4 regions of the Vibrio sp. KUL70 genome follow, and region 3 is predicted to be linked to each of the others. Evidence: predicted binding sites of a transcription regulator. Region 3 holds the regulator's gene; each other region holds the start of a gene.

Region 1 (7,697 bases), on a different replicon from region 3:
TCAACGGCATTTTTAAAGATATCTAGGCCTTGTTGTAACTCAGACTCGGTGATCGTTAGTGGAGCAAAAAATTTGACCACTTCATCGTTTGGTCCTGCGGTTTCAATGACTAAGCCATTCTCAAAGCAGTGCTTGACGATATCGCTTGCCAACTCACCACTGCGACACTCTATCCCCATCATCATTCCGCGACCTTTGCGAGCGACGAACTTATCCGGGTATTGGAGCAGCGTAGACTGGATCACCTCAGAAACCAGTGCTGAACAGTTTGAGATGTGCTCCTCGAAAGGGGCGCTGTCGGTCCAATACGCCTCAATTGCCTTCGTCGCCGTCACAAATGCGTGATTGTTACCGCGGAATGTGCCGTTGTGTTCACCCGGATTCCAAATATCAAGCTCTGGTTTCATCAGAACAAGCGCCATCGGAGAGCCATAACCGCCAATGGATTTCGATAGTGTTACCATATCTGGTTTGATGCCCGCAGATTCGAAGCTGAAGAAGGTGCCTGTGCGCCCGCAACCCGCTTGAATATCATCCACAATCAGTAGAATGTCGTGCTTCGAACAGATGTTACTCAATCGCTTTAACCAAGCGTCAGAAGCTGCATTCAAACCACCTTCACCTTGCACCGTTTCAATAAGGACGGCAGCAGGTTTGTCCATGCCTGCAGAGTTGTCATTCAACATGGTTTCGAATAATTTCAATCCATCAACGTCGGCATACCCTTCAAATGGAATGCGAGTCACATCGTTTAAACTGGTCCCCGCGCCTTGGCGGTGGTGCTGGTTACCTGTGGCAGCGAGAGCGCCTGCGGTGCAGCCGTGAAAACCATTGGTAAAGGCGACGATAGAGCTACGTCCTTTGGCTTTTCTCGCGAGTTTGAGTGCGGCTTCTACAGCGTTCGTCCCTGTAGGGCCAGTGAATTGGACCTTGTAGCTCAAGCCTCGTGGTTGAAGGATATGCTTGTACAGTGCCTTCAAGAAATCTGCTTTCGCGCTCGAGTGCATGTCCAACCCATGTGTAATACCGTCACTCTCAATGTAGTTAAGCAACGCTTCTTTAAAAATCGGGTTGTTGTGGCCGTAGTTGAGTGACCCAGCACCAGCAAGAAAGTCTAAGTATTTTTCTCCTGATTCTGTTTCTAGCCAACACCCTTTTGCTTTAGTAAATATGACTGGGAAGCTATTACAGTAAGAACGTACTTGTGATTCTTGTTTGTCAAAAATGTCCATGATTAAACCGTTTATCTATCCTTTGGTTTGAGTGGGTTTTAGTGGGATGCGATACAAATACTCAGTATCGTGCTTTCCCTTAAAATGTGTTGCGTGGTCAAGAAAGGTCGAAACACGCCCCTTCTGATCATTTTCTTGATCAATTTTTTTAAACAACGCCCAAGATGCGCTGTTATCTTGAGTAATCGTCGTTTCAATCGCTTCTATGCTTCTTAAAACTTCCCTTGTTAGCAGTGACTTAATCATCTGATAGGCCAAGCCTTTACCACGGTGATTGGGAGAAACTGCAACCTGCCAAATGAACAGTGTCGTTGGATCATCAGGCTTGATGTACGCCGAAACAAAACCTGATACCTCATTGTCACAGCGAGCAAGCACACAGGTTTGGCTAAAGTGTGTTGACTGTAAAAAGTTACAGTAGGAGGAGTTCGTGTCGAGCGGAGGGCACTGGGCGATTAAATTGAAAATCTCGTCGCCATCTTCTGCTTTGGGTTCGTTAAACGAACTGTGAGCAAGGCGCTGCTCTTCGATTTCTGGGTAAGCCACCCAAGGTGCTGATACGATCATAGGGATATGCATTTACTTTGAGTTCTAATTAATTTCTAAATCTATTATCACACGTAAATCGTTGTAAAAAGCAAGTAACACGAACGTTTAGCTGTATATTTGTGATATAAATCACACTTCATTGGGGTTTGTTGGGGTTGATTTTTGTTCGATGTCTAATGTTTAGTTCAGTAATATTTAAATCTGGCGCAATTGAGTTGAGTCGGATACTGAAAATGAAAACCCATATTGCTATGTTTTACTTTGGATAGGCATTTATTCTGAAGGTTGTTTGTGTTTTTTATTTAATATCAATATTTTAATGTCTTTTTGTGGCTTGGGTTATAAATCGAGAATCTAAAACAGTTGCTGAGTTGCAAGAAGGCTCAACGCCAATTTGTTTGAATTAGGTTCAAATTTTGTTTAGAGTACAAAATATAAGTGCAAATGTGCATCCAAAGGAGGATTATTTTCATGGCTCCCATACTGGAAGTTAAGGGACTCTATAAGGTGTTTGGAGAAGACACCGAACGCGCTTTTTCTATGATGGAATCTGGCGCAGATAAAGACCAAGTGTTCGCCAAAACAGGACTTACGATAGGTGTCAACGATGCCTCTCTTTCGATTAATGAAGGTGAGATATTCGTCATCATGGGACTATCCGGTTCAGGCAAGTCGACACTAGTCCGCCTGCTCAACCGTCTCATCGAGCCAACAAAGGGTAGTGTTCTGTTTCGAGGGCGAGATATTGCCACGATCTCCGCAGAAGAGCTCAGAGCTGTCCGACGTAACAACATCTCCATGGTGTTTCAGAATTTCGCGTTAATGCCACACATGACGGTGTTAGAGAATGCCGCATTTGGGTTGGAGTTGGCGGGGATGGACTTGGCAACACGTCAAACCTACGCGTCACAAGCTCTCGAAAGCGTTGGGTTGAGCGCTTACAACGAATCCTTTCCAGATGAATTATCTGGAGGTATGAAACAACGAGTCGGTTTAGCGCGAGCGTTGGCTTGCGACCCTGATATTTTATTGATGGATGAAGCGTTTTCTGCGCTCGATCCATTGATTCGAACCGAAATGCAAGATGAGCTTATTCGCCTGCAAAATGATGATAAACGTACGATCGTATTCATTTCTCATGACCTAGACGAAGCGATGCGTATTGGCGATCGTATTGCCATTATGCAAGACGGCGATGTGGTTCAGGTGGGTACACCGGATGAAATTCTTCACAAGCCAGCTAATGACTATGTTGCCGCTTTTTTCAAAGGGGTAAACATTTCGAGCGCTTTGACAGCCAAAGACATCGCGAAGAAAACACCTGCAGCTGTGTTTAAGAAGTCAGAACATGATGGACCCGCCTCCGCATTGCAACTACTGACCGATAATGACCGCGAGTTCGGCATCATTGTCGATAAGAGTAACCGTTACTCAGGTATCGTTTCACTCGACTCCCTCCGTTTGGCATACAAAGAAAACCGTTCCCTATCAAGTGCTGAGCTGGATTCGACAATCACGCTCGATCCAGAACAATCTATCAATGACATTTTAGGCTCTGTGGCAGAAGCCCCTTATCCAGTCCCTGTGGTTGATGATTCAGGCAAGTACTTTGGGATGATCAGTAAGTCAAGATTGCTTCAAACTTTGGATAAGGAGTAGCACCATGTCATCAGAACAAGCTCAAAATGACCCGTGGTCACAAAGTAGTGAAACGGCGAGCAGCGATCCGTGGGGGGCAAGTCAAGCTAGCACGTCCGCGGATTGGTTAAGCAGCGAAACGGTCGAGCAAAAGCCTTTCGATGTTCTAAACCCTTTTGAAGAATCAGTTTTACCACTGGACTCATGGGTGGAATCAGGGCTCAACTGGTTGGTTGAACATGGTCGACCACTTTTTCAAGCGATTCGTGTCCCAATCGACTTTATTTTAACGTCATTTGAAACCGCGTTGGTATCTACATCAGCACCTTTCATGATTATGATTTTGTTTCTGCTTGCGTGGCAGTTTTCAAGTTTACGTCTTGGTGTTGCAACATTGCTATCGTTGACGTTTATAGGTTTGATTGGAGCATGGTCGCAAGCCATGACGACACTTTCTCTGGTCATGACATCGGTGTTTTTCTGTTTGTTAATCGGCCTCCCGCTCGGTATTTGGCTAGCGCGTAGTCATACTGCCGCCAAGTTTATTCGTCCCATTCTTGACGCCATGCAAACAACACCTGCTTTTGTCTATTTAGTTCCAATAGTCATGTTGTTTGGCATCGGTAATGTTCCGGGTGTCGTTGTGACAATCATATTCGCTTTACCGCCAGTGGTGAGACTCACCATTCTAGGTATACAACAAGTACCAGAAGAGCTCATTGAAGCAGGGCATGCTTTTGGTGCCAATGACAAACAAATGCTTTACCGCATTCAATTGCCTCTTGCTCTACCGACCATCATGGCTGGTGTGAATCAGACCTTAATGTTGTCTTTATCTATGGTTGTCATCGCGTCAATGATTGCTGTAGGCGGTTTAGGACAAATGGTTCTGCGAGGTATCGGTAGGCTCGATATGGGTTTAGCTGCCGTGGGTGGATTGGGTATTGTTGTACTCGCCATTTTGTTGGATCGCATTACTCAAGAGCTCGGTCAAAACGTGGGAGACACCAAGACGCGCTGGTATCAAACGGGGCCAATCGCCTTTGTATCAAAAATAATCAAGCAATCTAAACCTTCAAAAGCATTACTTAAGGAGAATTTAAAATGAGCGATTCATGGAAGAAAGCAATTTCAATCAGTGCATTATCAAGTATTGCATTGTCCTACTCAGTATCGGCGAACACACTTCCGGGAGAGGGCGTCTCTGTTCAACCCGTTCAATCGACTGTTGCGGAAGAGACCTTTCAAACTTTGATTGTGAACCGAGCACTTGAGGCTTTGGGGTATGACGTCAAAGACACCAAAGAAGTAGACTACAATGTTGCATACACATCGATTGCTAAGGGCGACGCGACGTTTCTAGCAGTTGGTTGGTTCCCGCTTCACGCAGACAAATACGCCATGTCAGGAGGCGATGAAAAATTCTACCGTCATGGCAACTATGTAAGTGGTGCGGCACAAGGTTACCTGATTGACAAAAAAACAGCCGAAAAATACGGCATTACCAACATCGGCCAGCTCAAAGATCCCAAACTAGCCAAGCTGTTTGATGCCAACGGTGACGGTAAAGCAGACTTGACGGGGTGTAACCCTGGATGGGGTTGTGAAATGGTCATTGAGGAGCAACTTAGTGCCTTTGAATTGAGAGATAATGTCACGCACAACCAAGGCAATTATGCCGCGATTATTGCCGACACGATTTCTCGTTACAAAAAAGGCGACCCTATCTTGTATTACACGTGGACTCCATACTGGGTAAGTGGTGAGCTTGTTCCTGGTAAAGATGTAGTTTGGTTGGAAGTACCGTTTTCCGCATTACCTGGTGAACGAGAAAATGTCGACACTACTCTACCAAATGGTAAGAACTACGGCTTTGAAATGAACTCAATGCGCATTGTCGCTAACAAAGCGTTCGCAGAGCAGAACCCAGCCGCAGCAAAGTTATTTGAGATCATCAAGCTCAACATTAACGATGTAAGCGCGCAAAATATGATGATGAGCCAAGGTAAGAATAGCTCAGGCGATATCGAATCTCATGTTAACGGCTGGATTAAGGCTAACCAAGCACAATTTGATGCCTGGATCTCTGAAGCGAAAAAAGCCGCCTTGTAAGCGATCGCAAATACCTCCCATAAGTGTCTGCTTCAGGCACTTATGTTACCTTTTTCTTTAAAACTGCCTTGGCAAATGCATCATTTCAAATGCCTTCCACCATCAAGGTGTAGTGTTCTTCCTGTCATGTAGTGACTGGCCAACACGTATTTAATCCCATCTATCACTTCTTCAAAACCGGCCTCCGCAGGAATCAAAGCTTTTTGCAGAGCTTTCGCTTTGTAAGCATCGTCATCATGATCATTGAACTTGATCATAGCCGGAGAGACGGTGTTTACTTTGACCTTGGGAGCCAACATGGCAGAAAACGAGAGCGTTAGGTTATTGAGCGCGGCTTTACTGGCGGCATAAGCGATATGTTTTTTACTGCCTTTCTCCGCGACATAATCACTGATATGGATGATGTCTGAAGTTTCGTCACTAGCCACTAGTTGCTCTTTGAGTGTTAAATTGATCAGATAGGGCACGCTCGCATGTACCGTCATCATCTGGCTGATGATTTGAGAGGCGTTTTCACTCGGGTTTTGTTTGTTTTCTGGCTTCCAATCGGAGGCATTATGTATCACTGCTCGAAGTGTCCTGTACTCTCGAGCAACGTAATGAAGAAAACTCTCTAGGCTGCTTTGTTGATAAAAGTCTACCTGCTGCAGGTCCGCCCCGCAGTCTCGTAACTGTTGCAGTTGAGGGTAGTCGCTTCGGTAAGTCCCGATCACTTTATACCCATCTGACAAAAGCTGCTGCGCTAGGGCGAACCCTAGTCTTTTGCCCACACCGGTTATTAGAATCGTCTCACTCATCGTAAAAACTCAGCTCTGGTTTGAGGGTTAGTTTTGAAGATACCACCCAACGCGGTAGTCGTGGTTTCAGAGTTGGCATCCATAACGCCTCTCGATTTCACGCAGTAGTGAGTGGCTTTGATGGTTACGGCAACGTTTTCTGTTTCAACTAGCGCCTGTATTGCGACTAAGATTTGTTGTGTCAGACGCTCTTGAACTTGAGGCCGCTGAGCAAAGAAACGAACAATACGATTGATTTTCGATAACCCCAGTATTTTAGATTCAGGGATATAGGCGACTTGTGCTAGGCCATCGATGGTAATGAAGTGATGTTCGCACGTTGAAGTTAAGTCGATGTCCGATACCTTGACCATCTCATCAACCGACATTTTGTTGTCAATGACACTTATTTTGGGGAAGTTGTTGTAGTCGAGCCCAGAAAATATTTCGTGTACATACATCTTTGCAATTCGGTGTGGTGTCTCAGCGAGGCTGTCATCGGTCAAGTCCAATCCTAGTGTGCTCACTACTTCAGTTAGCAGCCCTTTGATACGGTTGTACTTCTGATCGCTGTTCATTTCGCTCGGTGTCATTGGCGTTTCAAGCCCTTTCGCCAACAAAGCTTCTCTTACTTTTTCTGCTTCTTTAGTTAACATAGCCTCGATCCTTATGCATTGTTGTCTTGGTCTGCTTCATAGCTCAGGGTAAGCGAAACGGAATCCGCAAAACGCAGTGCGTGAGGCTTGTCAATTCTCACTTGAGCGTAACGAACCCATGAATGGTCGATACAGATTCCAAGCACATCGCTAGTTAATTTTTCTAGGAGCAAAAATCGTCCGGATTCGACGTGCTGAATGATTTTCTTGCAAATGTTTTTGTAGTTAAGCGCATTGTCCACATCATCAGCTAGGCACAAGTTGTTGGCGGGGTAGTGGATTTCCGCGTTGATAACGATGTCTTGCTGTTTGGTTTTCTCTTCTTCGTTGAAGCCAATATAGGTTCGTAGTCTGAGATTTGTAATGGTGATAATGGCGTTATGATTCATAAAAATTTCCCGTCCTTTGAAAGTGAAGTCAGTTACGTGCTTGTTTTGAGAAAAGATCAGTAAGGGTGAAGAGATACAGAGCTTACCTGCTACCTTTCTTCGTGTAGAGCGGCTTAGGTAACATGCCGAGTAAAAGAGATGGCTTGAGTTTTTTGATTCGATTGGTCGAAGTTGTCCCATAGCTGCTGATAGGAAATGTCGAGAGTAGGGTGGCGTTTTTGAGCAGCGATATCGACAAGTGGTCGCAGCACGAAAGCGTATTCGGTGATTTCACCTCTGGGCAGCTCTACACCGTCAATAACTCCGACTAGATCGTCGTAAAGAAGGATGTCGATATCCATCGTC
Region 2 (7,697 bases), on a different replicon from region 3:
TCTCTTTGATGTATTTTTGAGTCGCCGGGCTTTCAAATGTGCGGTATTTCTCTGGGAATACAGGCCAGCCCCACATGTTTGAATCTTCTGCGTGAAGCTCTGCATGCAGTGCATCGAACGCTGCTTGATGCATTAAGCTATCACCGCCCTCTTCGACGAACGACAAGAATGCTTGTGCACGGTCGCTGTTTTTATCTAGGTGACGATGTTTGAATTCAGTGAATAGTAGCGGAAGAATGCTCATCTTCAGCTCAGACACTTCTGTGTAGTTAACCCAGTGAGCATCGCGCGCTTTCTGCAGACGCTGCTGGAACTCTACGCTACCTACTGTTTGTTGCGCTTCTGCACTCAACGCGAACTCAGGTACAGAGCTCACATCGATGTACAGGATGTTCAACCAGCGGCGTGAAGATGGGCTGTATGGGCTTGCACCTTCTGGGTTTGCTGGAAACAGAGAGTGAATTGGGTTAAGACCCACGAAATCACCGCCGCGTGAAGCGATGTCCGCCACAAGCTGCTTGAGATCACCGAAGTCACCGATACCCCAGTTGTGTTGAGTGCGAAGCGTGTAAAGCTGAACACTTGGACCCCAAAGCTTCTTTCCCTGCTCAATTGGGCTCTGTTTGAAACACGCTTTTGGCGTAATAATAAGCGTCATTTCGTAAGGCTTTTTACGGCGCTTACGACTCACCACAAGTTTGTGATAACCCCATGCCAAATCACTTGGCAATGCAAACACTAAAGGGCCACCCTCTGCACGTTCGTCTCGTACAACTTGAGATTGAAGATAGCCTTCAAGTACCTCTCCTTGCTCAGTTTCTAAACGCCAGCTGAACTCACTTTCACGAGCACTCACACCTAGATTTAGTGCAACCTCTACAGGCTCACCATCGCGCAAGACAAGAACTGGATCTAATACATCTTTCTTGTGTTTTTTCTCTGCTGACTTAAGCAGAGCGTCGTCGCTGCTTGTGTCGTAGCCTAATGAAGCCAATAGACGAGTTAGTGTTTCGTCAGATACTTGTGCTTCATCGCCCCACGCACTTACGTAACTGTCGGCAAGGTTTGCCATTTCTGCGACTTGTTTTAATACGCTTTGTTCTTTCATCGCTCTCTCCGAAAACGCGCTAGCATTTTCTATTTTGTAGGGTTATTTATCTAAGTTTATTAATTTTCAATTTAGCTTTGAGCCAACTAATTGAGCCAAGGCAGAAACTGCCTTGGCTAGTCTGGAGTCTATTAACGTTTAACCGCTTCTAGTTTCCAAATGTTGTTCACGTAGTCGCGGATTGAGCGGTCTGATGTGAACTTACCAACCAATGCGGTGTTAAGAATGGCTTTCTTAGCCCAGCCCGCTTGGTCTTTGTACTGCTTGTCCATCTCTTCGTGTGCTTTCACATAAGAAGCGAAGTCCGCCAGACATAGGTATGGGTCGCCGCCATCGAGCAGACTATCAAACGTCGCACGTAGTAGACCTGGTTGACCTGGAGTGAATTCTTCACCCGTTAGTAGGTCTAGTGACGCTTTCAGTAGTGGGTCTGCGTGGTAGTAGTCGTAAGGGTTGTAACCTTGCGCTTTCACCGCTTGAACGCCATCAACGTCTAGGCCGAAGATGTAGATGTTCTCTTCGCCAACTTCTTCGCGAATCTCAACGTTCGCACCATCCATCGTACCGATAGTTAGAGCACCGTTTAGAGCCATCTTCATGTTACCCGTGCCCGATGCTTCTTTACCCGCTAGCGAGATTTGTTGAGAAACGTCTGCCGCTGGGATAATGATTTCAGCCATGCTTACACGGTAGTCAGGGATGAATACCACTTTTAGCTTGTTGCCAATGCGTGGATCGTTGTTGATCTTCTCAGCAATCTTGTTCACCGCGAAGATGATCTCTTTCGCTAGGTGGTAACCTGGTGCTGCTTTCGCTGCGAAGAAACATACGCGTGGCTCACACTCGAAACCAGGTTCATTCAAGATACGGTGGTACAGAGATAGAATGTGTAGCAAGTCTAGGTGCTGACGCTTGTACTCGTGCAGACGCTTGATTTGTACGTCGAAGATAGCGTTAGTATCTAGCTCGATACCCATGTTCTCTTGAACCCAATCAGCAAGACGCTGTTTGTTTTCTTTCTTAACAGCCATGAACTCTTTTTGGAATTTCGCGTCTGTCGCGTACTTAGCAATACCTTCTAGCTGCTCAAGTTTCGCCGGCCACTCAGAACCAATCTTATCTGTGATTAGCGCAGACAGGCCTGGGTTACAGAACTTCAACCAACGACGTGGCGTAATACCGTTTGTTACGTTAGTCAGTTTGCCTGGGAAGATCTCGTTGAATTCAGGGAATAGGTCTTTCTTAACTAACTGAGAGTGAAGCGCCGCTACACCGTTTACTTTGTAAGAGCCGATTACACATAGGTTTGCCATGCGAACCATGCGGTGGAAACCTTCTTGGATGATAGACAGCTTAGCTTGCTTCTCACCATCGCCAGGCCACATCTTACGAACTTCTTGTAGGAAGCGGTGGTTGATTTCAAAAATGATTTCCATGTGACGTGGAAGTAGGCGCTGGATTAGCGACTCAGACCAAGTCTCAAGAGCTTCAGGAAGTAGTGTGTGGTTCGTGTATGCGAACGTGTTTGCACTGATATCCCAAGCGGTATCCCAATCTAGGCCTTTCTCATCGATAAGGATGCGCATTAGCTCTGGGATAGCGATTGTTGGGTGCGTGTCGTTCAGCTGAATAGTCTCTTGCTTAGGCAGATCCGCTAGAGCAAAACCTGCTGCTTCGTGGCGACGTAGGATATCGCGAACAGACGCTGCAGAGTGGAAGTACTGCTGCATTAGACGAAGAGTCTTACCTTTTTCGTGGTTGTCGTTCGGGTATAGAACTTTAGTGATGTTACCAGCATCGATTAGCGCGTGTTGTGCTTCGAAGTAGTCACCGTTGTTGAAGCTTGCTAGTGAGAATGGCGCAATAGCCTGACATTCCCAAAGACGCAGTGGGTAAACAGTATCTGACTCGTAACCAACGATTGGTAGATCCCAAGGCATTGCTTTAACAGACATGCCCGGAACCCATTTACGAACTTGTTTCCCGTTCTCTTCAACCACTTCAACGTGACCGTAGAAACCGATCTCTTGTGCCAGTTCTGGGCGAGCAATCTCCCAAGGGTAACCTTCAACGCCACGCCATGCATCTGGCGCTTCTTTTTGGCGACCGTCTTCGAAAGACTGCTTAAATAGGCCGTATTCGTAGTGTAAGCCGTAACCGACTGTTGGGAATTCTTGAGCTGCACACGAATCCATGAAACATGCTGCTAAACGACCTAGGCCACCATTACCTAGTGATGGGTCACGCTCTTCTTCTAGAAGATCCGTCAGGTTTTGACCTAACTCCTCCATTGCATGAGTGATTTGCTCGTAAAGACCCATGCTGATCAGGTTGTTACCTGTTAGACGGCCAATGAGGAACTCAAGAGATAGGTAGTTAACGCTCTTGGCGTTTTTAATCTTCTCATCATTTTCAGTAGCAAGCAGATCGAATGTTGTCAGTTCTGCTAGAGCACGTCCCATTGCTAGGTACCATGCGCGGCTGTCCGCTGTTTCTACTGTTGTTGCGTAGGTTGCAGACAGATGTTTCTTAACACTTTCTTGGAACGACACTTTATCAAAAGTTTTTTGCTGAGTTGCTTTCATTTCAGAAATCTCGCTTTTATTTTTTCTAATTCATCTGTGACATATCGTGCATGGTCACAATTAACTAAACATCATCCCGGTCTAACGGCTGACTAGGAGTAGATGAAAGGGCGTAGGGGGCGTACTGACGTTGGGTTAGTGATCTAAATCTCATGTTCAGCTCCAGAATAAAAAATAGGAGTGATTATGATCACAAGCCCCCGTTCCATAACTTAACTTTGAATGATGAAATTTTTGTTTACCTATTTTCACTTTCTTGCGAGTTCTGATATTTGGATCACGAAATATTTTTCTTATTCTCACCTTTTACATAAATTCACGTGTAGAACTGAGCAATATCACGATCGCAAACCACATCATTTGGTGATTAATGTCACATTTATAGGGCGTAGCTGAGTCAAAACATGCCACAGTGCAAGATTTCTGAGGCTGATCATGGTCTGTGCCATTTTTCTTCACGTAACATAGCCTCAGAATTAATTCATAACGGCTTTTGTTCTGATGGTCGGTTATACACAATCGACTCTCCCTATAGAGATAAGAGCTACGGAATAGGTAACCTTCGACATGTGGATCCCGTCTAAACTGACTCGCCCGGGGCGATTACACAACGCAATCTTAAGACCACGCGTATTAGATCTGCTGCAAAATGCCGACTGCTATAAGCTTGTATTATTCCGCTCCCCTGCAGGCTACGGAAAAACGACGATGGCCGCTCAATGGTTGGTGGATAAACCTAACGTAGGGTGGTACAGCATTGACGATAGCGACAATGACGCTTTCCGTTTCATCAACTATCTGCTGCAATCTCTCAATAAAGCGACGCAAAACGCCTGCCCTAACGCGCAAAAATTAGCGGAAAAACGTCAGTTCTCATCACTGCACTCCCTATTGAGTGAAGTGTTCGCTGAAATGGCGAACTTTCATCATGAGTGCTTCCTTGTACTCGACGATTACCACCTTGTTAACAATGACGATGTGCATGAAGCGATGCGTTTCTTCTTGAAACATATGCCAGACAACTTAACGCTTGTTGTCACGAGTCGCGGGACACCACCACTTGGCACAGCAAACTTACGCGTACGTGACCTGATGATAGAACTAGGTAACGATTCGTTGGCATTTGATACGGAAGAAACTACTCGCTTCTTTAATCAACGCGTTACAGACGGCGTTGATGACATCACTGCGGGCAGCATCTGTGCCTATGTAGAAGGTTGGCCTTCCGCACTGCAGTTGATAGCTCTACAAGCACAGCATCAAAAGCGTACACTTGCTCAATCGGCAGAATCGGTTTCTCACTTTAATCACGCCCACCTCTGGGATTACTTAGTAGAAGAAGTCTTTGATTTACTGGACAAAGAGACTCGTCACTTCTTAATGCAGTGCTCTGTGTTAGATCACTTTAATGATGAGTTGGTGTGTGCACTCACTCAACGTGAAGACGCACTAGGAATGATTGAGTCTCTCAACCGGTTTGGACTGTTTATCTACCCATTAGAGGGTGAGAAAAACTGGTACCGTTTCCACAACCTATTCGCTGAGTTTTTAGCTCACGAACGTCAAGCGCGCATCCCTCAGCAAGAAGCAGAACTGCACAATGCAGCCGCCCAAGCGTGGCTAAAACAGAACACGCCTCACCAAGCTCTTCGCCATGCGCAAAGAGCCAACAATGCTGAGTTAATTGTCCAGATCTTAGGTACTCACGGCTGGCAGATGTTTAACCAAGGGGAACTCTCTTCATTAGAGATGGCGATCAAACAGCTAACGCCAGATCAGCTTTACAGTGACCCAAAACTGTCGATGCTGCGTGCTTGGTTAGCGCAGAGCCAACACCGCTATGACCAAGTAGGCACACTGTTAGAAGAGGCAGAGTCTCAATATCAGGCCCGTAATATTGAGCTTGATACCCAGCAGCAAGGTCAGTACAACGCACTCCGAGCCCAAGTTGCCATTAACAGCAACGAACCTGAAAAGGCACTCGAGCTAGCAGAATTGGCACTAAGCCAACTCAATACTACCGTCTACCGCAGCCGTATCGTTGCCACTTCGGTTGTAGGTGAAGTTAACCATGTAATGGGCAACTTAAGCCGCGCATTGCCTATGATGCAACAAACCGAGAAATTGGCACGCCAATATCAGGTATACCATCAAGCACTGTGGGCGATTTTGCAACAGAGCGAAATCCTGATAGCACAGGGGTACGTTCAAGCGGCTTTCGAACTTCAAGACAGTGCCTTTAAGCTTATCGAAGAACATCAACTACAATACGTACCACTTCATGAATTCCTGTTGCGCGTGCGTGCTCAGATCTGTTGGTGTTGGAACCGCTTAGACGAAGCGGAGGAGTGCTGCTACAAAGGATTAGATATTCTCGGTCACCACTCGCCAAGCAAGCACCTGCACAGCTACTCTATGCTAGCTCGCATTGCACTGAGCCGTGGTGAAATTGATAAAGCGGCCAAATTTATCGACCAGATTCAGCACCTTCTGCGCCAATCCACTTATCATGTAGATTGGACAGCGAACGCCTCTCTTTCACTTCTACTGTTCTGGCAAGTGAAAGGAGATAAAGATTCGATTCAAGATTGGTTGAACGTAGCAGTTCGCCCTGAGTCAGCGAGTAACCACTTCTGCCAGCTCCAGTGGCGTAACATCGTACGCGCACACATCATGTTGGAGCAGTTTGAAGAAGCTGAAGAAGCCCTGCTATTTTTGAAGAGTGAGGCAAAACGCTCGAATCTCGTGACAGACACCAACCGCAACTTGATTGTTGAAGCGGTACTGCGAATCAAAACCAACGATGAAGAGAGTGCGCGCATTCTACTTGAAGAAGCGCTACACATGACCAACCAAACCGGTATGGTCGGCAACTTCCTTGTTGATGGTTCAACGATTGGACACATTCTTGATAAGCTGAGTAATAAACCTGGCCTAGGCGATCTAGAACGCCACCGTGCGCAACAGATCATGAAGGACATCTCAACCACCCAGCGCAGCCGCTCTGTGCACTTCGATGAAGACTTTGTCGAGAACTTGGTCAACCACCCCAATATTCCTGAGCTTGTGCGTACTAGCCCACTCACGCAACGCGAATGGCAGGTACTGGGGCTAATCTACTCAGGCTTTAGTAACGAACAGATCGCACAAGAGCTGGATGTGGCAGGGACAACCATCAAGACCCACATTCGTAACTTGTATCAAAAGCTGAATATCGCCAACCGTAAAGAAGCGATCAGTACCGCTGAGAACTTATTGCAGTTAATGGGATACTAAAGAGATTCGAGATTCGAGAAAAAAAACAGCTAGTCGCTAATGGTGGCTGGCTTTTTTTTGCTTATAAAACAGAAGACACCAACTTGCAGACAAAAAAATAGCCAACCGCAATATTGGCGATTGGCTCTATATATGTGTGAACAATAATTAGGTTCACTAACAACGTCAGTTGGCTAGGTGACCCTCGGCTTAAGAAGGGTCAATCTAATTAAAGCAGGATGCGTGCCAACTTTAAAAGTGCAGCTTTTTGGGGAGAACATCGCAAAAAACCTCCCTAAACAACACTAAAATTGCAAAACGCAATTGCATTATGCAAACAAAACGCAATATAAATAAGAAATCAATTTCACTTCAACAAAAGATAAATCAAACTGAAATGCAGCGTCAGGTTGATAAATCTGCTTCCTGACATGAATTTAATGAGACAGCCTATCCAGATTCTGTGAACAAAAAATTAAAGTGATCTCCCCTGAATGCATATTCATACTTTTTTTACACCAAAGTTTGTATACTGCTCCAAACCATTATTAACTCTTAGAGACAAATGAACTACTTAAGTACTTTTTTTAAAGGCATGGCGATGGGTGCAGCCGATGTTGTGCCTGGCGTGTCGGGTGGCACGATTGCTTTTATTACTGGCATTTATGACACGCTGCTAGAAAGCATTCGTCGAATCAATCCCGGTGTTTTAGGCATCTGGAAACGTGAAGGCTTCAAAGCAGCATTCG
Region 3 (7,697 bases):
CGACTCACTGTATCGAGAAGCACTGCAGTTCGAACTTCAACTCGAAAAACAACAACAATCGGATCTGGTCGACTGTATCAATCGCCTTCCGCTGACATTAAACCCAGATAGACCACTAGTGCTGCAGTACTGTCGCTTGCTTTCTGCCGAGTCTCTATATGAGTTCTTTTCAGAACCACTGTCACCCGAAAAGCATAGCGTAAATAATTAGATACTTATTTTTCAATACATTAGCTGCGTCAATTCTTGGTCAACACTCATCACTCACCACTTGCACACCGAGTCAAGATAGACCAAGCTCAAAGAGAAACACGAGTGATATCTCAACCCCAGAGAATGATGGAACCTCTACTATGACAATTTTTACCGCTGCGACTGGCCTATCTAACCCCCACCTTCAGACTTTGGTCCCTAGGTTTATTCGTAAACAGGCACTGTTCCACCCTCACTGGCAAACACTTGAAACTCCAGACCATGACTTTCTCGATTTAGCCTGGAGTGAAGATCCGAATAAAGAAGGGCTCGATAGCAAACCAATTTTCGTGCTCTTTCATGGTCTTGAAGGCAGTTTTGAGAGTCCCTACGCTAACGGTCTTATGAACGCCTTCGCCGAAGATGGATGGTTATCGGTAATGATGCATTTTCGTGGCTGCAGCGGTAAGCCCAACCGCCTAGCTCGTGCGTATCACTCCGGAGAAGTGGAAGATGCCCGCTTTTTCCTAAGAAACTTACATGCTCAGTTCCCTAATAATCCTAAGGTGGCGGTCGGAATCTCCCTAGGCGGTAACATGTTGGCCAACTACCTCGTTGAGTACGCGGATGATCCGCTACTCTCTGCAGCAACGATCGTATCAGCGCCATTTGATCTTGCCAGTTGCTCAAGTCGAATTGAACAAGGATTCTCTAAGGTCTACAAACAGTATTTGCTGAACTCACTTAAATCTAACGCGCTCAAGAAAGAGAATCTGCTTGCAGAAAAGTTAGGCATCACCGCAAACACGATCAAGAAAATCGAGAAGTTGTATGAGTTCGACGATTTGATCACTGCGCCTCTGCATGGCTTTAAGAATGCGCAAGATTACTACGCGCAATGTTCTGCACTACCAAAGCTTAATCGTATTAAGTTACCTACGCAGATCATTCACGCTAAGGACGATCCTTTCATGACCGATGATGTGATTCCGAAATTCATTCTGCCGGATAACATTGATTACCGACTATTCCAGAAAGGTGGACACGTTGGCTTCATTACCGGTAGCACCTTCAACCCTAAATTTTGGTTGGAAGAAGCACTGCCGGCCTACTATGAAAGTATTCAGGATTCGGCATAATAGCGCCACATTGAGGTCAACATTCAAACACTGAACCTCAGTAACCTTTAAACATATCCATGAACATAAAAGAGAGATGTATTTATGATCATTCCATGGCAAGAGATCGCCCCTGAAACTTTAGAAAACCTCATCAAGGAGTTCGTGCTCAGAGAAGGCACCGACTACGGTGATGTTGAGATCTCACTGCAATCCAAAATCGACCAAGTAAAACAGCAATTGCAATCTGGGGAAGCGAGTATTGTTTTTTCTGAACTGCACGAAACCGTCGATATCCAACTCACAAAACGCTTCTAGGCTGCCATAAAAAAATAGCCGTGTTATAGTGGAAAACGATTGCTAACAAGTAAGTTATTCTAACGACAAGGGTTGTCATGTCCGCTAAACATCCAATTATTGCGGTTACGGGTTCTTCAGGAGCCGGTACCACCACTACCTCAGAAGCCTTCCGAAAAATGTTCAATATGATGGACGTGAAGGCTGCTTGGGTTGAAGGGGATAGTTTTCACCGCTTCACTCGACCAGAGATGGACGTCGAGATCCGCAAAGCGCGTGAGCAAGGGAAACACATCAGCTACTTCGGTCCGCAAGCCAACGATTTCGGAGCATTAGAAGAGTTTTTCCGCAAATACGGTAATGAAGGTACAGGACAGGTTAGACGCTACCTACACACCTTTGACGAAGCAGTACCTTACAATCAAATGCCAGGCACTTTTACTCCTTGGCAAGAGATCCCAGAAAACTCTGATGTGATGTTTTACGAAGGCCTACATGGTGGGGTTGTCGATGGTGATGTCAATGTATCGCAACATGTTGACCTGCTGATTGGCATGGTGCCCATCGTTAACCTAGAGTGGATTCAAAAATTCGTCCGAGATACACGTGATCGCGGGCACTCACGTGAAGCGGTGATGGATTCCATTGTTCGTTCAATGGACGACTATCTCAACTACATCACTCCACAGTTTTCGCGTACCCATATCAATTTTCAGCGAGTACCGACTGTTGATACTTCCAACCCACTTAACGCAAAAGGCATCCCTAGTCTTGACGAAAGTTTCGTAGTTATTCGTCTGCGTGGTATCAAAAACGTCGACTTCCCGTACCTGCTCGCTATGATTGATGGCTCATTTATGTCTCGTCACAATACACTCGTTGTGCCTGGCGGGAAAATGAGCTTTGCTATGGAGCTCATTGTAAGACCAATCTTACAACAGCTCATTGAAACGGGAAAAATCGGCTAACGGAATGGCGTTCTGGTTGATTACTTTTCATACCGTGATCATGTGCACAATTTTGCGTAAAAAATCGTAGCTAGGTCACGATTAAAATCAAGAAATAGTGACTGAAAAAGGATACTATTCTTAACCGAAACACAAGATAGCTTGCAGCACAGAACAAGTGTTCTTATCCTAAGAAGTCAAATTCAGGCTTAGCTAAAATATGGAAAGCGGCAAGCATACCCTGCAGAGGAAGTGAGATATTATGGTTCTAGGTAAACCTCAAACCGATCCAACATTAGAGTGGTTCCTTTCACACTGTCATATTCATAAGTACCCTTCAAAGAGTACTCTGATTCACGCTGGTGAAAAGGCAGAGACCCTGTACTACATCGTGAAAGGTTCTGTGGCAGTTCTTATCAAAGACGAAGAAGGTAAGGAGATGATTCTTTCTTACCTAAACCAAGGCGACTTTATCGGCGAGCTTGGCCTATTCGAAGAAGACCAAGAGCGTACTGCATGGGTTCGTGCAAAATCTCCTTGTGAAGTTGCAGAGATTTCTTTCAAGAAATTCCGTCAACTTATCCAAGTGAACCCAGACATCCTGATGCGTCTTTCTGCTCAAATGGCAAGCCGTCTACAAGTTACCAGCCAAAAAGTTGGTGACTTAGCGTTCCTTGACGTTACTGGCCGTATTGCACAAACGCTACTAAACCTAGCGAAACAACCTGATGCGATGACTCACCCAGATGGCATGCAAATCAAGATCACTCGTCAAGAGATCGGTCAGATTGTTGGCTGTTCGCGTGAGACTGTAGGTCGTATCTTGAAGATGCTAGAAGAGCAAAACCTAATTTCTGCTCACGGTAAAACTATCGTTGTTTACGGTACGCGTTAATCTCGATTAACCGATAAAAATTCAAAAGCCACCAAATGCGAATTTGGTGGCTTTTTCTTTATCGATTGAAGATACGAGATACGAGATACGAGGTACGAATGGAACACATAAGGCTTTCGCCTTGTTAAGCGAAGCGTACCCGTATCTCTAGAGTCAAACGCGTGCTCATATCTTTCTTTAACCGTTGGTACTCTCAAAGATTTTGTCAGCCGATGCTGCAACAAAACCGGTGTAGAGATCGCCATTCGCCATTGGGTAGCGCTTAGCAAACTCATAGAAGCCACCAGGCACCAATTCAGTTCCCTCAGAGAACTCTACCTTCACTTTATCTGCCATTGTTGATGACTGCTCTAACAGCACCTCTGGAGAGCCTTTCACTTGGCCGCCAACACTGTTGATTGTAAAACCGGACTCACTCAAATGACCATTCACGGCTTGCACTTCAGAGAACGCATTTAACTGGTTCACACTCACGGTAAAGTGGTTAGCACCATAACCATGCGCGGACAACCAAGACGCGTATTCGCTCTCTGTCGCCAGTTGTTTGTAATCTTGGAAATCCAAGTCCCACAGACGACCGCCATATAGGAAATCTTGCCCCTCTAGCTTGCTTGCATCCACTTGCGCAACCAACTTAGCCACGATCGCTTGTAGCTCTACCGAACACTCTTCCACTTTCAGCTCACTAATGAACACTTTGGGTTGGGTTGGATCTGGGTGTTCAAAGTGCTTAGCCACGAGTTTCTTGCTTTCAAACAGGTAGTCACCACACGCTTTGTAACCAAGTGCTAAGAAAGGTTTAGCCAGCGTCTCGATCCCCAAAGGCGCAACATTAAACGTACGCAACGCAATGTGATCATTGATAAGGTCTTCCTCTTCTTTCAACAGCTGATGTACCTTCTCAGCAGATGGGCAGAGGCGTTCGATGTAGTCATCCCAGAGGGATTTGAACAGTAGATCGGGTGTCATGGTGACTCCTTGTCGGGTTCTAGCAAGCTCAAGCTAGAGAGTTGGATTAGAAAGAGTGTGGCTGCGAGACAAAGTCAGCAGCCATCAGCTTGTGACATACTTATTTTATTGTTATATCTCGCTAGGTCAGACGCCCAGCGAATAATCCAAAGGAGGTCAAACTTCCCTACCTCCCATTGTGATTTTTGTTGTAGGTGGTCGTTGTTGCTACAGCTCGATACCAGGGCTGAAAGTCGCTGGAAGCTGCGTTTCACGGCCTTCCATCGATGCCATTGGGTATGCACAGTAATCCGCTGCGTAGTAAGCACTCGGGCGTAGGTTGCCTGAAGCACCTGGGCCACCAAATGGTGCGTCACCACTTGCGCCTGTTAGCTGACGGTTACGGTTAACAATACCTGCACGGATGTGATCAACGAAGTATTCCCACTCAGAGTCGTCTGTTGATACAAGGCCTGCAGACAAACCAAAACGGGTGTCGTTCGCCAATTCAACCGCTTGCTCTAATGAGTTGTAACGAATCACTTGTAGTAGTGGGCCGAAGTACTCTTCGTCTGGCAGCTCTGCAATGTTAGTTGCATCGATGATGCCCGGAGTGACGAATGCAGCTTCACCAGCTTTCGCTTCTACTAGGCTTACGCCACCTAAAGATTGCAGGTTTGCTTGCGCATCTAGAATGAACTTAGCCGCCGCTTCTGAGATTTGTGGCCCCATGAAAGGAGCAGGCTCAGCGAACGGTTGGTCTACACGAATCTTTTTGGTTGCTGCCACTAGACTATCGAGCAGTTGATCACCTTTCTCACCCACAGGAACATACAGACGACGTGCACAAGTACAACGTTGACCCGCACTGATAAAGGCAGATTGGATAATGGTGTATACCGTAGCATCAACGTCACCAAAGTGTTCGCTGATCACCATAGGGTTGTTACCCCCCATCTCTAGTGCCAGCATCTTACCCGGTTGACCCGCAAACTGACGGTGCAGTATGTGACCTGTGTTAGCGCTGCCCGTAAATAGCACGCCATCTATGCCTTTCGCATCCGCTAGCGCAATACCTGTCTCTTTAGCACCTTGAACAAGGTTAATAACACCAGCAGGTAGGCCAGCTTCTTGCCAAAGCTTCATCGCGAACTCACCTGTCCACGGTGTCTGCTCCGATGGTTTGAATACAATCGTATTACCCGATAGCAATGCAGGAACAATATGACCATTAGGCAGGTGACCCGGGAAGTTGTAAGGCCCAAATACCGCCATGACACCTAGAGGGCGATGACGCAAAACGATCTGGTTACCTGCCGCTTCACGTGATGATTCACCTGTACGGTCGTGATATGCACGAATTGAGATAGCAATCTTACCCGCCATCGCACCCGCTTCAGTGCGAGTTTCCCAAATTGGTTTACCCGTTTCTTTGGCAATGATTTGTGCGATCTCTTCGCTGTTCTCTTTCACTTTTTCCGCAAACTTAAGCACTATCGCTTCACGCTCAGCAAAGCTAAGTTTCTTCCAAGTCAGAAACGCTTCACGTGCCGCAGCTACCGCTGATTCAACTTGAGCAGGTGTCGCACTGTCGCCCTTCCATACTACTTGGTTGTCGTATGGGCTAACTGATGTCATCGCTTCGCCTTGACCGGCTACCCATTGCCCTGCAATCCACTGAGTCATACTTCTATCCTTCTTTGACTAACCATCGAGCTCTATTGAGCCAACATACGAACAAAATCGCCTTCTTTAACTTCCAACACCTCGGCCACCTTCGGCGCAAGGATCACTTTGCCGCTAGCTTGGTCATAAGCACCTTTAGCCGCAACCGCTCGGAAGTTTTCAAATGAGGTGTTACCAATCAGGTAATCTTGAGAGCTTGCATGCTCACTGATTTCCACCTGAGCACGAATTGAATGGCGCACCGATTCGATATTACGCAAATCACACTCAACCGTTGGGCCTGCATCGAAGATGTCGACGTAACCGCGGTTAGTAAAGCCTTCACGCTCAAGCAGTTTCAATGCTGGGCGTGTTTTCTCATGCACTTGACCAATCACGTCTTGCGCTTCTTGGCTCAATAGGTTGATGTAGATTGGCAGCTTAGGCATCAGGTCAGCGATAAAGCCTTTCTTACCAATACCCGTTAGATAGTCCGCCAACGTAAAGTCGATTGAGAAAAAGTGCTCTTGAAGCCACTTCCAGAATGGTGAATTACCCTCATCATCAGATACACCACGCATTTCAGCAAAAATGGTTTTTGAGAATCTTTCTGGGTGTTCTGCCATAAGTAGGAAGCGACACTTAGACATTAGGCGACCGTTTAATCCTTTACGGTAATCAGGGCGCAAGAACAGCGTACAAATCTCACTGCAACCTGTGTAGTTATTACCAAAAGTCAGTAGCTTAACGACGTTATTTACTTTAAGTCGCTGAGAAGAGTGCACCACTTTACTGATGTGGTATGAGTAGAAAGGCACATCCCAGCCAATCGAGGCTTCAATGCCCGTCGTGCCAGCAACTTCACCCGTCTCAACGTCAAAACCAACCATTAGGTAACCTTCGTCACCCGGCTCAGTTACGTTTTCTTTGGCAAAGCTGTATTCAGAGTGTGTAATTCGATTGGTTAACAGTTCTTCGTTAACCGGAAGAGATGTAAATCCATGTCCTGACTCGACCGCACAGGTGTGTAGCGCATCGTAATCAGATAATTTAATTGGGCGTACAACAAGCATCATTATTCCCTCCAGATGCAAAACAGGCCCAAAACATTAAGCTTGGGCCTTGAGCTGTGCGTCATGAGATCGCTCTTGTGGCGATCATTCCTATGACGCCGCTTGAGGCTTATACTAGCGAAGCAATTGCTTTATCTAGTTTTGCTAAGCCCTCTTCAATTTCTTCTTTAGTGATCACAAGTGAAGGTGTGAAACGAACAACGTTTGCACCGGCAACCAACACCATAAGACCTTCTTTGCCCGCAGCAACTAGTACGTCACGCGCACGGCCTTGCCAATCGTCATTCAGAGCCGCACCAAGTAGCAAGCCTTTACCACGAACTTCACTAAAGATTTGATATTTTTCATTAATCTTCTCTAAGCCTTCACGGAATAGAGCTTCACGTACCTTCACGCCTTCTAGAGTTTCAGGTTGACTAACAACATCAACAACCGCTTCTGCAACCGCACATGCCAGTGGGTTACCGCCGTAAGTTGAACCATGAGTGCCCACTTTTAGGTGTGGTGCTAGCTCGTTAGTTGTTAGCATCGCACCGATTGGGAAACCACCACCAAGTGATTT
Region 4 (7,697 bases), 880 kb from region 3:
GTGCTGGTTATGGTGTCGGAGGGGGATCTCTGAATCAGTACCGTTGAAAAGAGGGGTAATACGCTCCTCTTTTCATATTTTTTATGAGGTTGTTTAGCAAACAAAGTCAGTTCTACTAAGCTAAAGATATTGATGGAGGTGAGGTATGCAAAAGCATCAACTAGATATGTGGTTGCATGGCGATCATAAAGACTCTTATCGAACACCCAAGGTGTATGTTATCGGGTGTTCTGATATCCCAGAGTATCTATTAGCAGTGGAATATAAGCATAAATTAGAGCCAGTTAAGCAAGGTGGAGAGCCAGTACACTTTGGATCGCTGGACCAGGTCAAAGAGGAGCTCCTCAGGCTTGGTTTCGATAAGGCCTATTTACGCCTCCACAACACTTATGACGAGTTTGGTAGTGAGCCAAGCCAACGCTATTGCGATATAGAGTTAGCGCTGAATCCACATTAAGTCGTTGTTACAATTGCTCGTTATCAAGCGTAGTGTTTTGTCAGAAGCTGATGAGTAAACTGAGTTCTTAAATAGAAGCCGCGCGGTTTGGTCTTGATTGGCTTTCCACTCGCGCCGTACGCCTCAGTTAAGACTCGGCTGTGTGCTGCTTTAGGTCTCAGATGTAGAGCTTCGCCGTGACGAGCGGTGATCTGCTCAACGTTACCTAACACGATCAACTCCATCAGTTCTTCCCAGTCTCTTTGAAGTATCTCTTCTTCTTCTCTGCTTGGCGTCCACAACAGTGGTGATCCTACGTGACGATCTGCCAACGGGATCTCGCGCTCTCCCTCAACTGGGATCCATAACACTTTGGATAATTTGTTGCGAACGTGACTGGTTTCCCAAGTCAGCCCTTGAACGCCCATTAAAGGAGCAACACAGACAAAGGTGGTCTCTAATGGCTTGCCACTGTAACTGATCGGAATGCTCTTAAGCTCAATGCCCAAATGTGCGAAGTCCTGCTCTGGTTTACTCCCAGCTGGCGCACCAAGGTGCCACTCCAACAGCTGTCCAACCCAGCCTTTATCTCGTTTCAGATCTTTAGGCATGGTCATTTCAGCTTCCTCAGCCAGTTCTTGAAAGGTCATACCGGCAATGGCGTAGGCTCGCTCTAGCAGCTCCGCTTCAGTTTGTGGTTCAGGTTTCATAACACATCGAGTTGGTAAAACGCCGATTTTATCAGATTCGAATGAAAATGCAGTGTGGTTAATAAACGATCATAGTGGCGGTTTACAGATCAATTCTACGGTTATCCACAGGCTAGGAGTCTAAAATCCTATAAAAACAAACCAGTGGATAAATAAACAGGGGTTTCGAGAGGATAAAATGCTTGCCAAATAGCGTGTAAACTGAATCTTTGAATGATGAGTGTGGATAAAGCTAAGGCTGGTTGATCTTTAACCATGTTGAGTTTTCAAAAGATCATTTGAAAAATGTAATTCTAGTTTAGCGATTAATTTAATTTAAGTATTTGATTTTTATGTATTATTTTTTATGTCTAATTGTTGTTGGTTTGGGCTGTTGATGAAAGTATGGATTAAAAAAAACGTTTGCGGTGAATTCTTCACATAGTTATTCACAGAAAAGGTGAATAAATGTGGTCTATGTCTCACTATTGTGTGGGTAACTATTTTGTGAGTAAAAGTTATCCAGTTTTAAGAAATTATTCATAAATATAGCCCTAATCACGTCACGAAGTTTGCTCCGCTTGGGGATATGTGGAAAAATCAGTGTAATTAAAAATTTAAATAGAGGTTGGCCAGTGATAGATGGCGATGGTTACCGATTAAACGTTGGTATTGTAATCTGTAACAACCATGGTCAGGTCTTCTGGGCTAAACGATACGGGCAACATTCATGGCAATTCCCTCAAGGGGGAATCGATGAAGGTGAAACTCCGGAGCAGGCAATGTACCGTGAGTTATATGAAGAGGTTGGCCTTACCAAAAAGGATGTAAAGATCGTCGCAACAAGTCGTCATTGGTTACGCTATAAGCTACCCAAACGACTGGTTCGATGGGATTCAAAACCTGTCTGTATTGGACAAAAACAGAAGTGGTTTCTTCTGCGTTTAGATTGCGATGAGTCGCGTATTAACATGCAACGTGGAAGTACACCTGAATTTGATGGTTGGCGTTGGGTAAGTTACTGGTACCCTGTTCGACAAGTTGTTTCTTTCAAGCGAGACGTATACCGCCGTGCAATGAAAGAGTTCGCTTCTTTAGCTATGCCATTTAAAGAGCGGAAAACAAAAGGAAAACGCAAACAGCGTAGAGGTTAAGCATGCTCAGTCAACTAAGGGAAATAGTTGAACACGTATCTAGAGTTGAAGATGTCTCAACCGCATTAGATATTTTAGTAAAAGAGACGTGCAGCGCAATGCAGACTGAGTGCTGTACTGTGTATTTAGCCAACAATGATATGCAGCGCCTTGAGTTGATGGCAACTCAAGGCCTCATTTTTGAAGGGAACAGTATCCATATTGGGTTTGACGAAGGTTTAGTCGGCTTGGTTAAACGCAGTGCTGAACCTATCAACCTCGCGCAAGCTTCTGCGCACCCTGCCTATAAGTTTTTCCCAGAACTTGGGGAAGACGTTTATCACTCTTTTCTTGGAACACCGATTATCTACCGTAAGCAAGTGCTTGGGGTTCTGGTCATCCAGCAAAAATCGCCACGCTTATTCAGTGAGATGGAGGAGTCGTTTCTCGTTACTTTGTCTGCACAATTAGCGGTGATTGTCGCGCATGCGCAAACACAAGGTATGTGGTTGTTGGAACATCAAGATCAACCTTCGACTAAAGGGATCGCTGCCTCATCGGGAGTGGCGATTGGTGAGCTGTGGTGGGATAATACCCAGCCAGAGTTAACCGATGTGTATCCTGCTTCAACGCTTGATATCGAACGTGAACATGAACTGCTCGCGGTCGCAGTTGAAAACGCACTGAATGACTTTAAGCGCATGCGTAAGCGTTTAGACAGTGATATCAACAAAGACGCTCTGGCGATCTTCGACCTGTTTACCCACCTTTTGAATGATCCGATGTTGCGCAATGATCTCAAGGCACAGGTTCAAAAAGGGGATAAAGCCGATTGGGCACTGAGACAAGTCGTGGAGAGCTACTCAAGTCGTTTTGCTCGTATGTCTGATCTCTACCTACGTGAACGAGCGCAAGATATTAGAGAGCTTGGACAGCGTCTACTCTATTTCTTACACAATTCAGAACAAGAGCAGCACTCTTTAGAGAAGCCAATCGTATTGGTAGTCCGTGAGCTCACAGCGTCTGTATTGGCTTCGATCCCGAAAGAGAAGTTGCTGGCGGTGATTTCGCTAGAAGGTGCAGCGAACTCTCACGCTGCCATTTTATCACGCGCTCTAGGTATTCCATCGGTAATGGGAGTGACTCTTAATCTTACCAATGTGAACGGTAAGCAGGTCATTGTTGACGGCTATAGTGGCGAGATTTTCATTGAGCCGACTCAAAACTTATTGAAAGAGTATCGAGAGCTGATCCTCGAAGAGACAGAGCTCTCGACAATGGTGAATCGTGATATTCACCTACCCGCCAAAACACAAGACGATCACCAGGTCGAGATTTTACTTAATGCGGGCTTGAGTGCTGATACCAACATTGCACTCAATCAAGGCGTTGATGGCGTTGGTCTGTATCGAACTGAGATATCTTTCCTTCTGCAACAGCGTTTTCCTTCAGAAGATGAACAAGTTAAACAGTACCAATCGGTGCTGGAGAGTTATCCAGACAAGCAGGTTGTGATGCGAACGCTGGATATTGGTGGTGATAAAGCTCTACCTTATTTTCCGATTGAAGAGGATAACCCCTTCTTGGGCTGGCGTGGTATTCGATTCACGCTCGACCATCCAGACATCTTTATTATTCAGCTAAGGGCTATGCTCAGAGCCAGCTGTGGCAGTCAAAACCTTAGCATTCTTCTACCCATGATCTCCGGTGCGCGTGAGCTTGATGATGCATTGAAGCTTATCAAGCAGGCGTACGAAGAGGTGTATGAGATTGATGATCGTGTTTGTATGCCACGTATCGGGATCATGCTTGAAGTCCCTTCAATGCTTTACTTATTGCCATTGATTGCTGACCGTGTTGATTTCGTTTCAGTTGGTACTAACGATCTCACTCAATATTTATTGGCGGTTGACCGGAACAATTCTCGTGTCTCTGATGTCTATGAATCTATGCATCCAGCAGTGATCATGGCGCTCAAGCAGATTCACGATACTTGTAAACAGTATCAACTGCCGGTGTGTATTTGTGGTGAGTTAGCGGGTGACCCGATGGGTGCACTGCTATTGATCGGTCTTGGTTATCAAACTTTGAGTATGAACACCTCGAATGTGGCAAGGATTAAATATCTGATACGTCAGTCTTCATTGAGTGATTTACAAGATTTAGCAAATAATGCACTCGTGCAGCCGTACGGCAGTGACATCTATAGTATGATGCTGTCCTATTTCGAACAGCGTGAATTTGCCGGCTTTATCAGAGCAGGTAAAAAATAGGATTAAACGTGTCATACGAACTCATTGGATTGCTAGCGGGCCTTGGCGCCGTTGTTGGTGTATTGGCTGGCTTATTGGGCATTGGCGGAGGCTTGTTGGTCGTCCCAGCATTGTTGTTCTTATTGCCTAAAGCGGGTATTGCACATGAGATTGCGATGCAAATGGCGTTGGCAACCTCTTTGTCGACCATTATTGTCACTTCTGGCTCTTCTGCGTTGAACCATTTGAAACTTGGTAATGTTGAGATGTTCGTGGTGAAGTGGTTGATGCCTGGTGTTGTGGTTGGCGGCTTTATGGGCTCTTTTATTGCCGATTCCATCCCATCTCAATATCTCCCTAAAGTATTTGGCATCATTGTTTTGTTGCTGGCAATGCAAATGCTGTTGTCGATACGTTCTCACAGCCAAAAGACTATGCCGGACCCAGCAAAAACAGTCGCATGCGGTGGCGGTATTGGTGTGATCTCCAGCTTAGCCGGAATTGGAGGTGGTTCACTGTCTGTACCTTTTCTGAATCATCATGGGGTTGAGATGCGTAAGGCGGTCGGCTCTTCGTCGGTCTGTGGTTGCGTGATTGCCATTTCGGGTATGATTGGTTTTATTTGGCACGGTTCGTCGGTTGAATCATTGCCTGCGTATAGTTTAGGTTACGTTTATGTGCCTGCGTTAGTGGCTATCTCTTGTACTTCGGTACTTACCACTCGCACTGGTGCTAAGTTGGCAACACAACTGCCAACGCCTGTATTAAAAAAAGTGTTCGCCGTCTTTTTAATGTTTATAGCCGCAAGCATGCTGCTGTAGTGTACTCCTCTTAGCCGTTGGCTAATTCTTTTATTCTAGATAGAGAGCTAAATATGTCTCAGGGTTTTATCGAATTCCCCAATATCGATCCTGTTCTGATTGAACTAGGGCCAATTTCTGTTCGTTGGTATGGTTTGATGTACCTTGTTGGTTTTGTGTTTGCGATGTGGCTAGCTAATCGCCGTGCAGACCAACCAAACAGTGGTTGGACTCGCGAGCAAGTCTCAGATTTACTATTTGCTGGTTTCTTGGGGGTTGTTATCGGTGGTCGTGTTGGTTACGTGCTGTTTTACAATTTTGACCTTTTCCTAGCGGATCCTCTGTATCTCTTTAAAGTATGGACTGGCGGCATGTCATTCCACGGTGGTCTGCTAGGTGTTATTACCGCAATGTTCTGGTATGCGAAAAAGAACGGTCGAACCTTCTTTGGCGTAGCCGACATGATCGCGCCATTGGTGCCGTTTGGCTTGGGTATGGGGCGTTTAGGTAACTTCATGAACAGCGAATTGTGGGGCCGAGTGACGGATGTGCCATGGGGTGTCGTCTTCCCGAATGGAGGCCCACTGCCTCGCCACCCATCTCAACTGTACGAAATGGCGCTTGAAGGTATTGTTCTGTTCTTCATTTTGAACTGGTTTATTAAGAAGCCTCGCCCATTAGGTTCAGTTTCTGGTCTGTTCCTTGCTGGATATGGTACATTCCGCTTCTTAGTAGAATATGTACGTGAACCAGATGCACACCTAGGTCTGTTTGGCGGATTTATCTCAATGGGTCAAATCCTGTCTCTACCTATGGTGATTATCGGTGTTCTTATGGTGGTTTGGGCATACAAGCGCGGTCACTACAAAGATGAAGTCCCAAAACAAACGAAGTAAGGAATTGGTGTGAAGCAGTATTTAGAACTCTGTCAGCGAATCGTTGATGAAGGCACGTGGATTGAAAACGAGCGTACAGGCAAACGCTGCCTAACGGTGATCAATGCAGACCTGACTTACGATGTTGGCAACAACCAGTTCCCACTTGTGACGACACGTAAGAGTTTTTGGAAAGCGGCAGTTGCTGAGCTACTTGGTTACATCCGTGGTTATGATAATGCTGAAGATTTTCGTAAGCTGGGCACCAAAACATGGGATGCAAATGCAAACCTTAATGAAGCTTGGTTGAATAACCCTCACCGTAAAGGTGAAGACGACATGGGCCGTGTTTATGGTGTTCAAGGTCGTGCATGGGCAAAGCCAGACGGCGGACACATCGATCAGCTAAAAAAGATTGTTGATGACTTAACGCGTGGTGTTGATGACCGTGGTGAGATCCTAAATTTCTACAACCCTGGCGAATTCCACATGGGTTGTCTTCGTCCGTGTATGTACAGCCATCACTTTTCTCTATTGGGTGATACTCTGTATCTAAACAGCACTCAGCGCTCTTGTGATGTCCCACTTGGCCTTAACTTCAATATGGTTCAGGTTTACGTATTCCTAGCGATTATGGCGCAAATCACTGGCAAGAAACCGGGTGTGGCTTATCACAAGCTAGTCAATGCTCACATCTACGAAGACCAGCTTGCACTAATGCGTGATATCCAGTTGAAGCGTGAACCTCTCGCACCAGCAACCTTCCACATTAACCCTGAGATTAAGTCTCTAGAAGATTTAGAAACATGGGTAACACTGGACGACTTCTGGGTAGAAGGCTACGAGTGTCACGAAGCGATTAAGTACCCGTTCTCGGTATAATACGCTTATAAAATGATTTGAAAGGCTGTCATGGTGCAGCCTTTTTTGTATCTGCTTTTATCTCTTCGCCACTCGTTCACTCGAATCTCTCATCTGCTCTTAAAAAAGAAAAAGCCCGCAACTCTCGTTGCGGGCTTTGATTATGCGATGGACTTTTTGCTTAAGCAGTTAGCGCTAGGATAGAACCTGGTAGCACTAGGAAAACAGCGATTAGGTAACCTGCTACAACTGCTTTGTTCTTCACAGCCATGTCTGAAATCAGGTCTGCTGCTTTAACTGGTAGTTCACGTAGGAACGGAATACCAAAGATGAATACTGTTGCCATGATGTTGAATACTAGGTGTACTAGAGCAATCTGTAGTGCGAATACTGCGAACTCACCAGATACTGCTGTTGCTGCTAGTAGTGCTGTGATACACGTACCGATGTTAGCACCTAGAGTGAATGGGTAAACGTCACGTACTTTAAGAACACCTGAACCTACTAGCGGAACCATCAAGCTTGTTGTCGTAGAAGAAGACTGAACAAGAACAGTAACGATTGAGCCAGAAGCGATACCGTGCAGAGGACCACGACCGATAGCGTTCTTTAGGATTTCACGAGCGCGGCCTACCATTAGGCTCTTCATTA

Evidence for each region. The regulator CRP, encoded in region 3, controls carbon source genes, mostly activating them, when cyclic AMP is high. The targets are predictions, from matches to a motif close to TGTGANNNNNNTCACA.
Region 1: a site for CRP is predicted at 1,900-1,915, ahead of ectA (diaminobutyrate acetyltransferase). Genes of this name have one in related genera too.
Region 2: a site for CRP is predicted at 3,831-3,846, ahead of AC6I7V_RS17970 (glycogen/starch/alpha-glucan phosphorylase). Genes of this name have one in related genera too.
Region 4: a site for CRP is predicted at 1,595-1,610, ahead of rppH (RNA pyrophosphohydrolase). Genes of this name have one in related genera too.

The regions. Positions count from the first base shown of each region.
Region 1 is NZ_AP045836.1:106,467-114,163, forward strand. Features, by position in the region: gene ectB (diaminobutyrate--2-oxoglutarate transaminase) at 1-1,232, opposite strand, end outside; gene ectA (diaminobutyrate acetyltransferase) at 1,248-1,799, opposite strand; gene proV (glycine betaine/L-proline ABC transporter ATP-binding protein ProV) at 2,253-3,440, shown strand; gene proW (glycine betaine/L-proline ABC transporter permease ProW) at 3,445-4,527, shown strand; gene proX (glycine betaine/L-proline ABC transporter substrate-binding protein ProX) at 4,524-5,531, shown strand; gene folM (dihydromonapterin reductase) at 5,612-6,328, opposite strand; gene folE (GTP cyclohydrolase I FolE) at 6,325-6,963, opposite strand; gene folX (dihydroneopterin triphosphate 2'-epimerase) at 6,975-7,352, opposite strand; gene folK (2-amino-4-hydroxy-6-hydroxymethyldihydropteridine diphosphokinase) at 7,466-7,697, opposite strand, start outside.
Region 2 is NZ_AP045835.1:878,258-885,954, reverse strand. Features, by position in the region: gene malQ (4-alpha-glucanotransferase) at 1-1,108, opposite strand, end outside; gene AC6I7V_RS17970 (glycogen/starch/alpha-glucan phosphorylase) at 1,240-3,693, opposite strand; gene malT (HTH-type transcriptional regulator MalT) at 4,261-6,969, shown strand; gene AC6I7V_RS17960 (polyprenyl-phosphate transporter) at 7,514-7,697, shown strand, end outside.
Region 3 is NZ_AP045834.1:2,785,026-2,792,722, forward strand. Features, by position in the region: gene AC6I7V_RS12545 (TIGR02444 family protein) at 1-211, shown strand, start outside; gene AC6I7V_RS12550 (hydrolase) at 354-1,331, shown strand; gene AC6I7V_RS12555 (YheU family protein) at 1,416-1,628, shown strand; gene AC6I7V_RS12560 (phosphoribulokinase) at 1,706-2,575, shown strand; gene crp (cAMP-activated global transcriptional regulator CRP) at 2,817-3,449, shown strand; gene AC6I7V_RS12570 (DUF1338 domain-containing protein) at 3,627-4,418, opposite strand; gene astD (succinylglutamate-semialdehyde dehydrogenase) at 4,626-6,083, opposite strand; gene astA (arginine N-succinyltransferase) at 6,116-7,135, opposite strand; gene AC6I7V_RS12585 (aspartate aminotransferase family protein) at 7,245-7,697, opposite strand, start outside.
Region 4 is NZ_AP045834.1:547,041-554,737, forward strand. Features, by position in the region: gene AC6I7V_RS02420 (DUF6482 family protein) at 146-457, shown strand; gene mutH (DNA mismatch repair endonuclease MutH) at 481-1,146, opposite strand; gene rppH (RNA pyrophosphohydrolase) at 1,761-2,279, shown strand; gene ptsP (phosphoenolpyruvate--protein phosphotransferase) at 2,282-4,531, shown strand; gene AC6I7V_RS02440 (sulfite exporter TauE/SafE family protein) at 4,540-5,331, shown strand; gene lgt (prolipoprotein diacylglyceryl transferase) at 5,385-6,206, shown strand; gene AC6I7V_RS02450 (thymidylate synthase) at 6,216-7,067, shown strand; gene AC6I7V_RS02455 (Na/Pi symporter) at 7,228-7,697, opposite strand, start outside.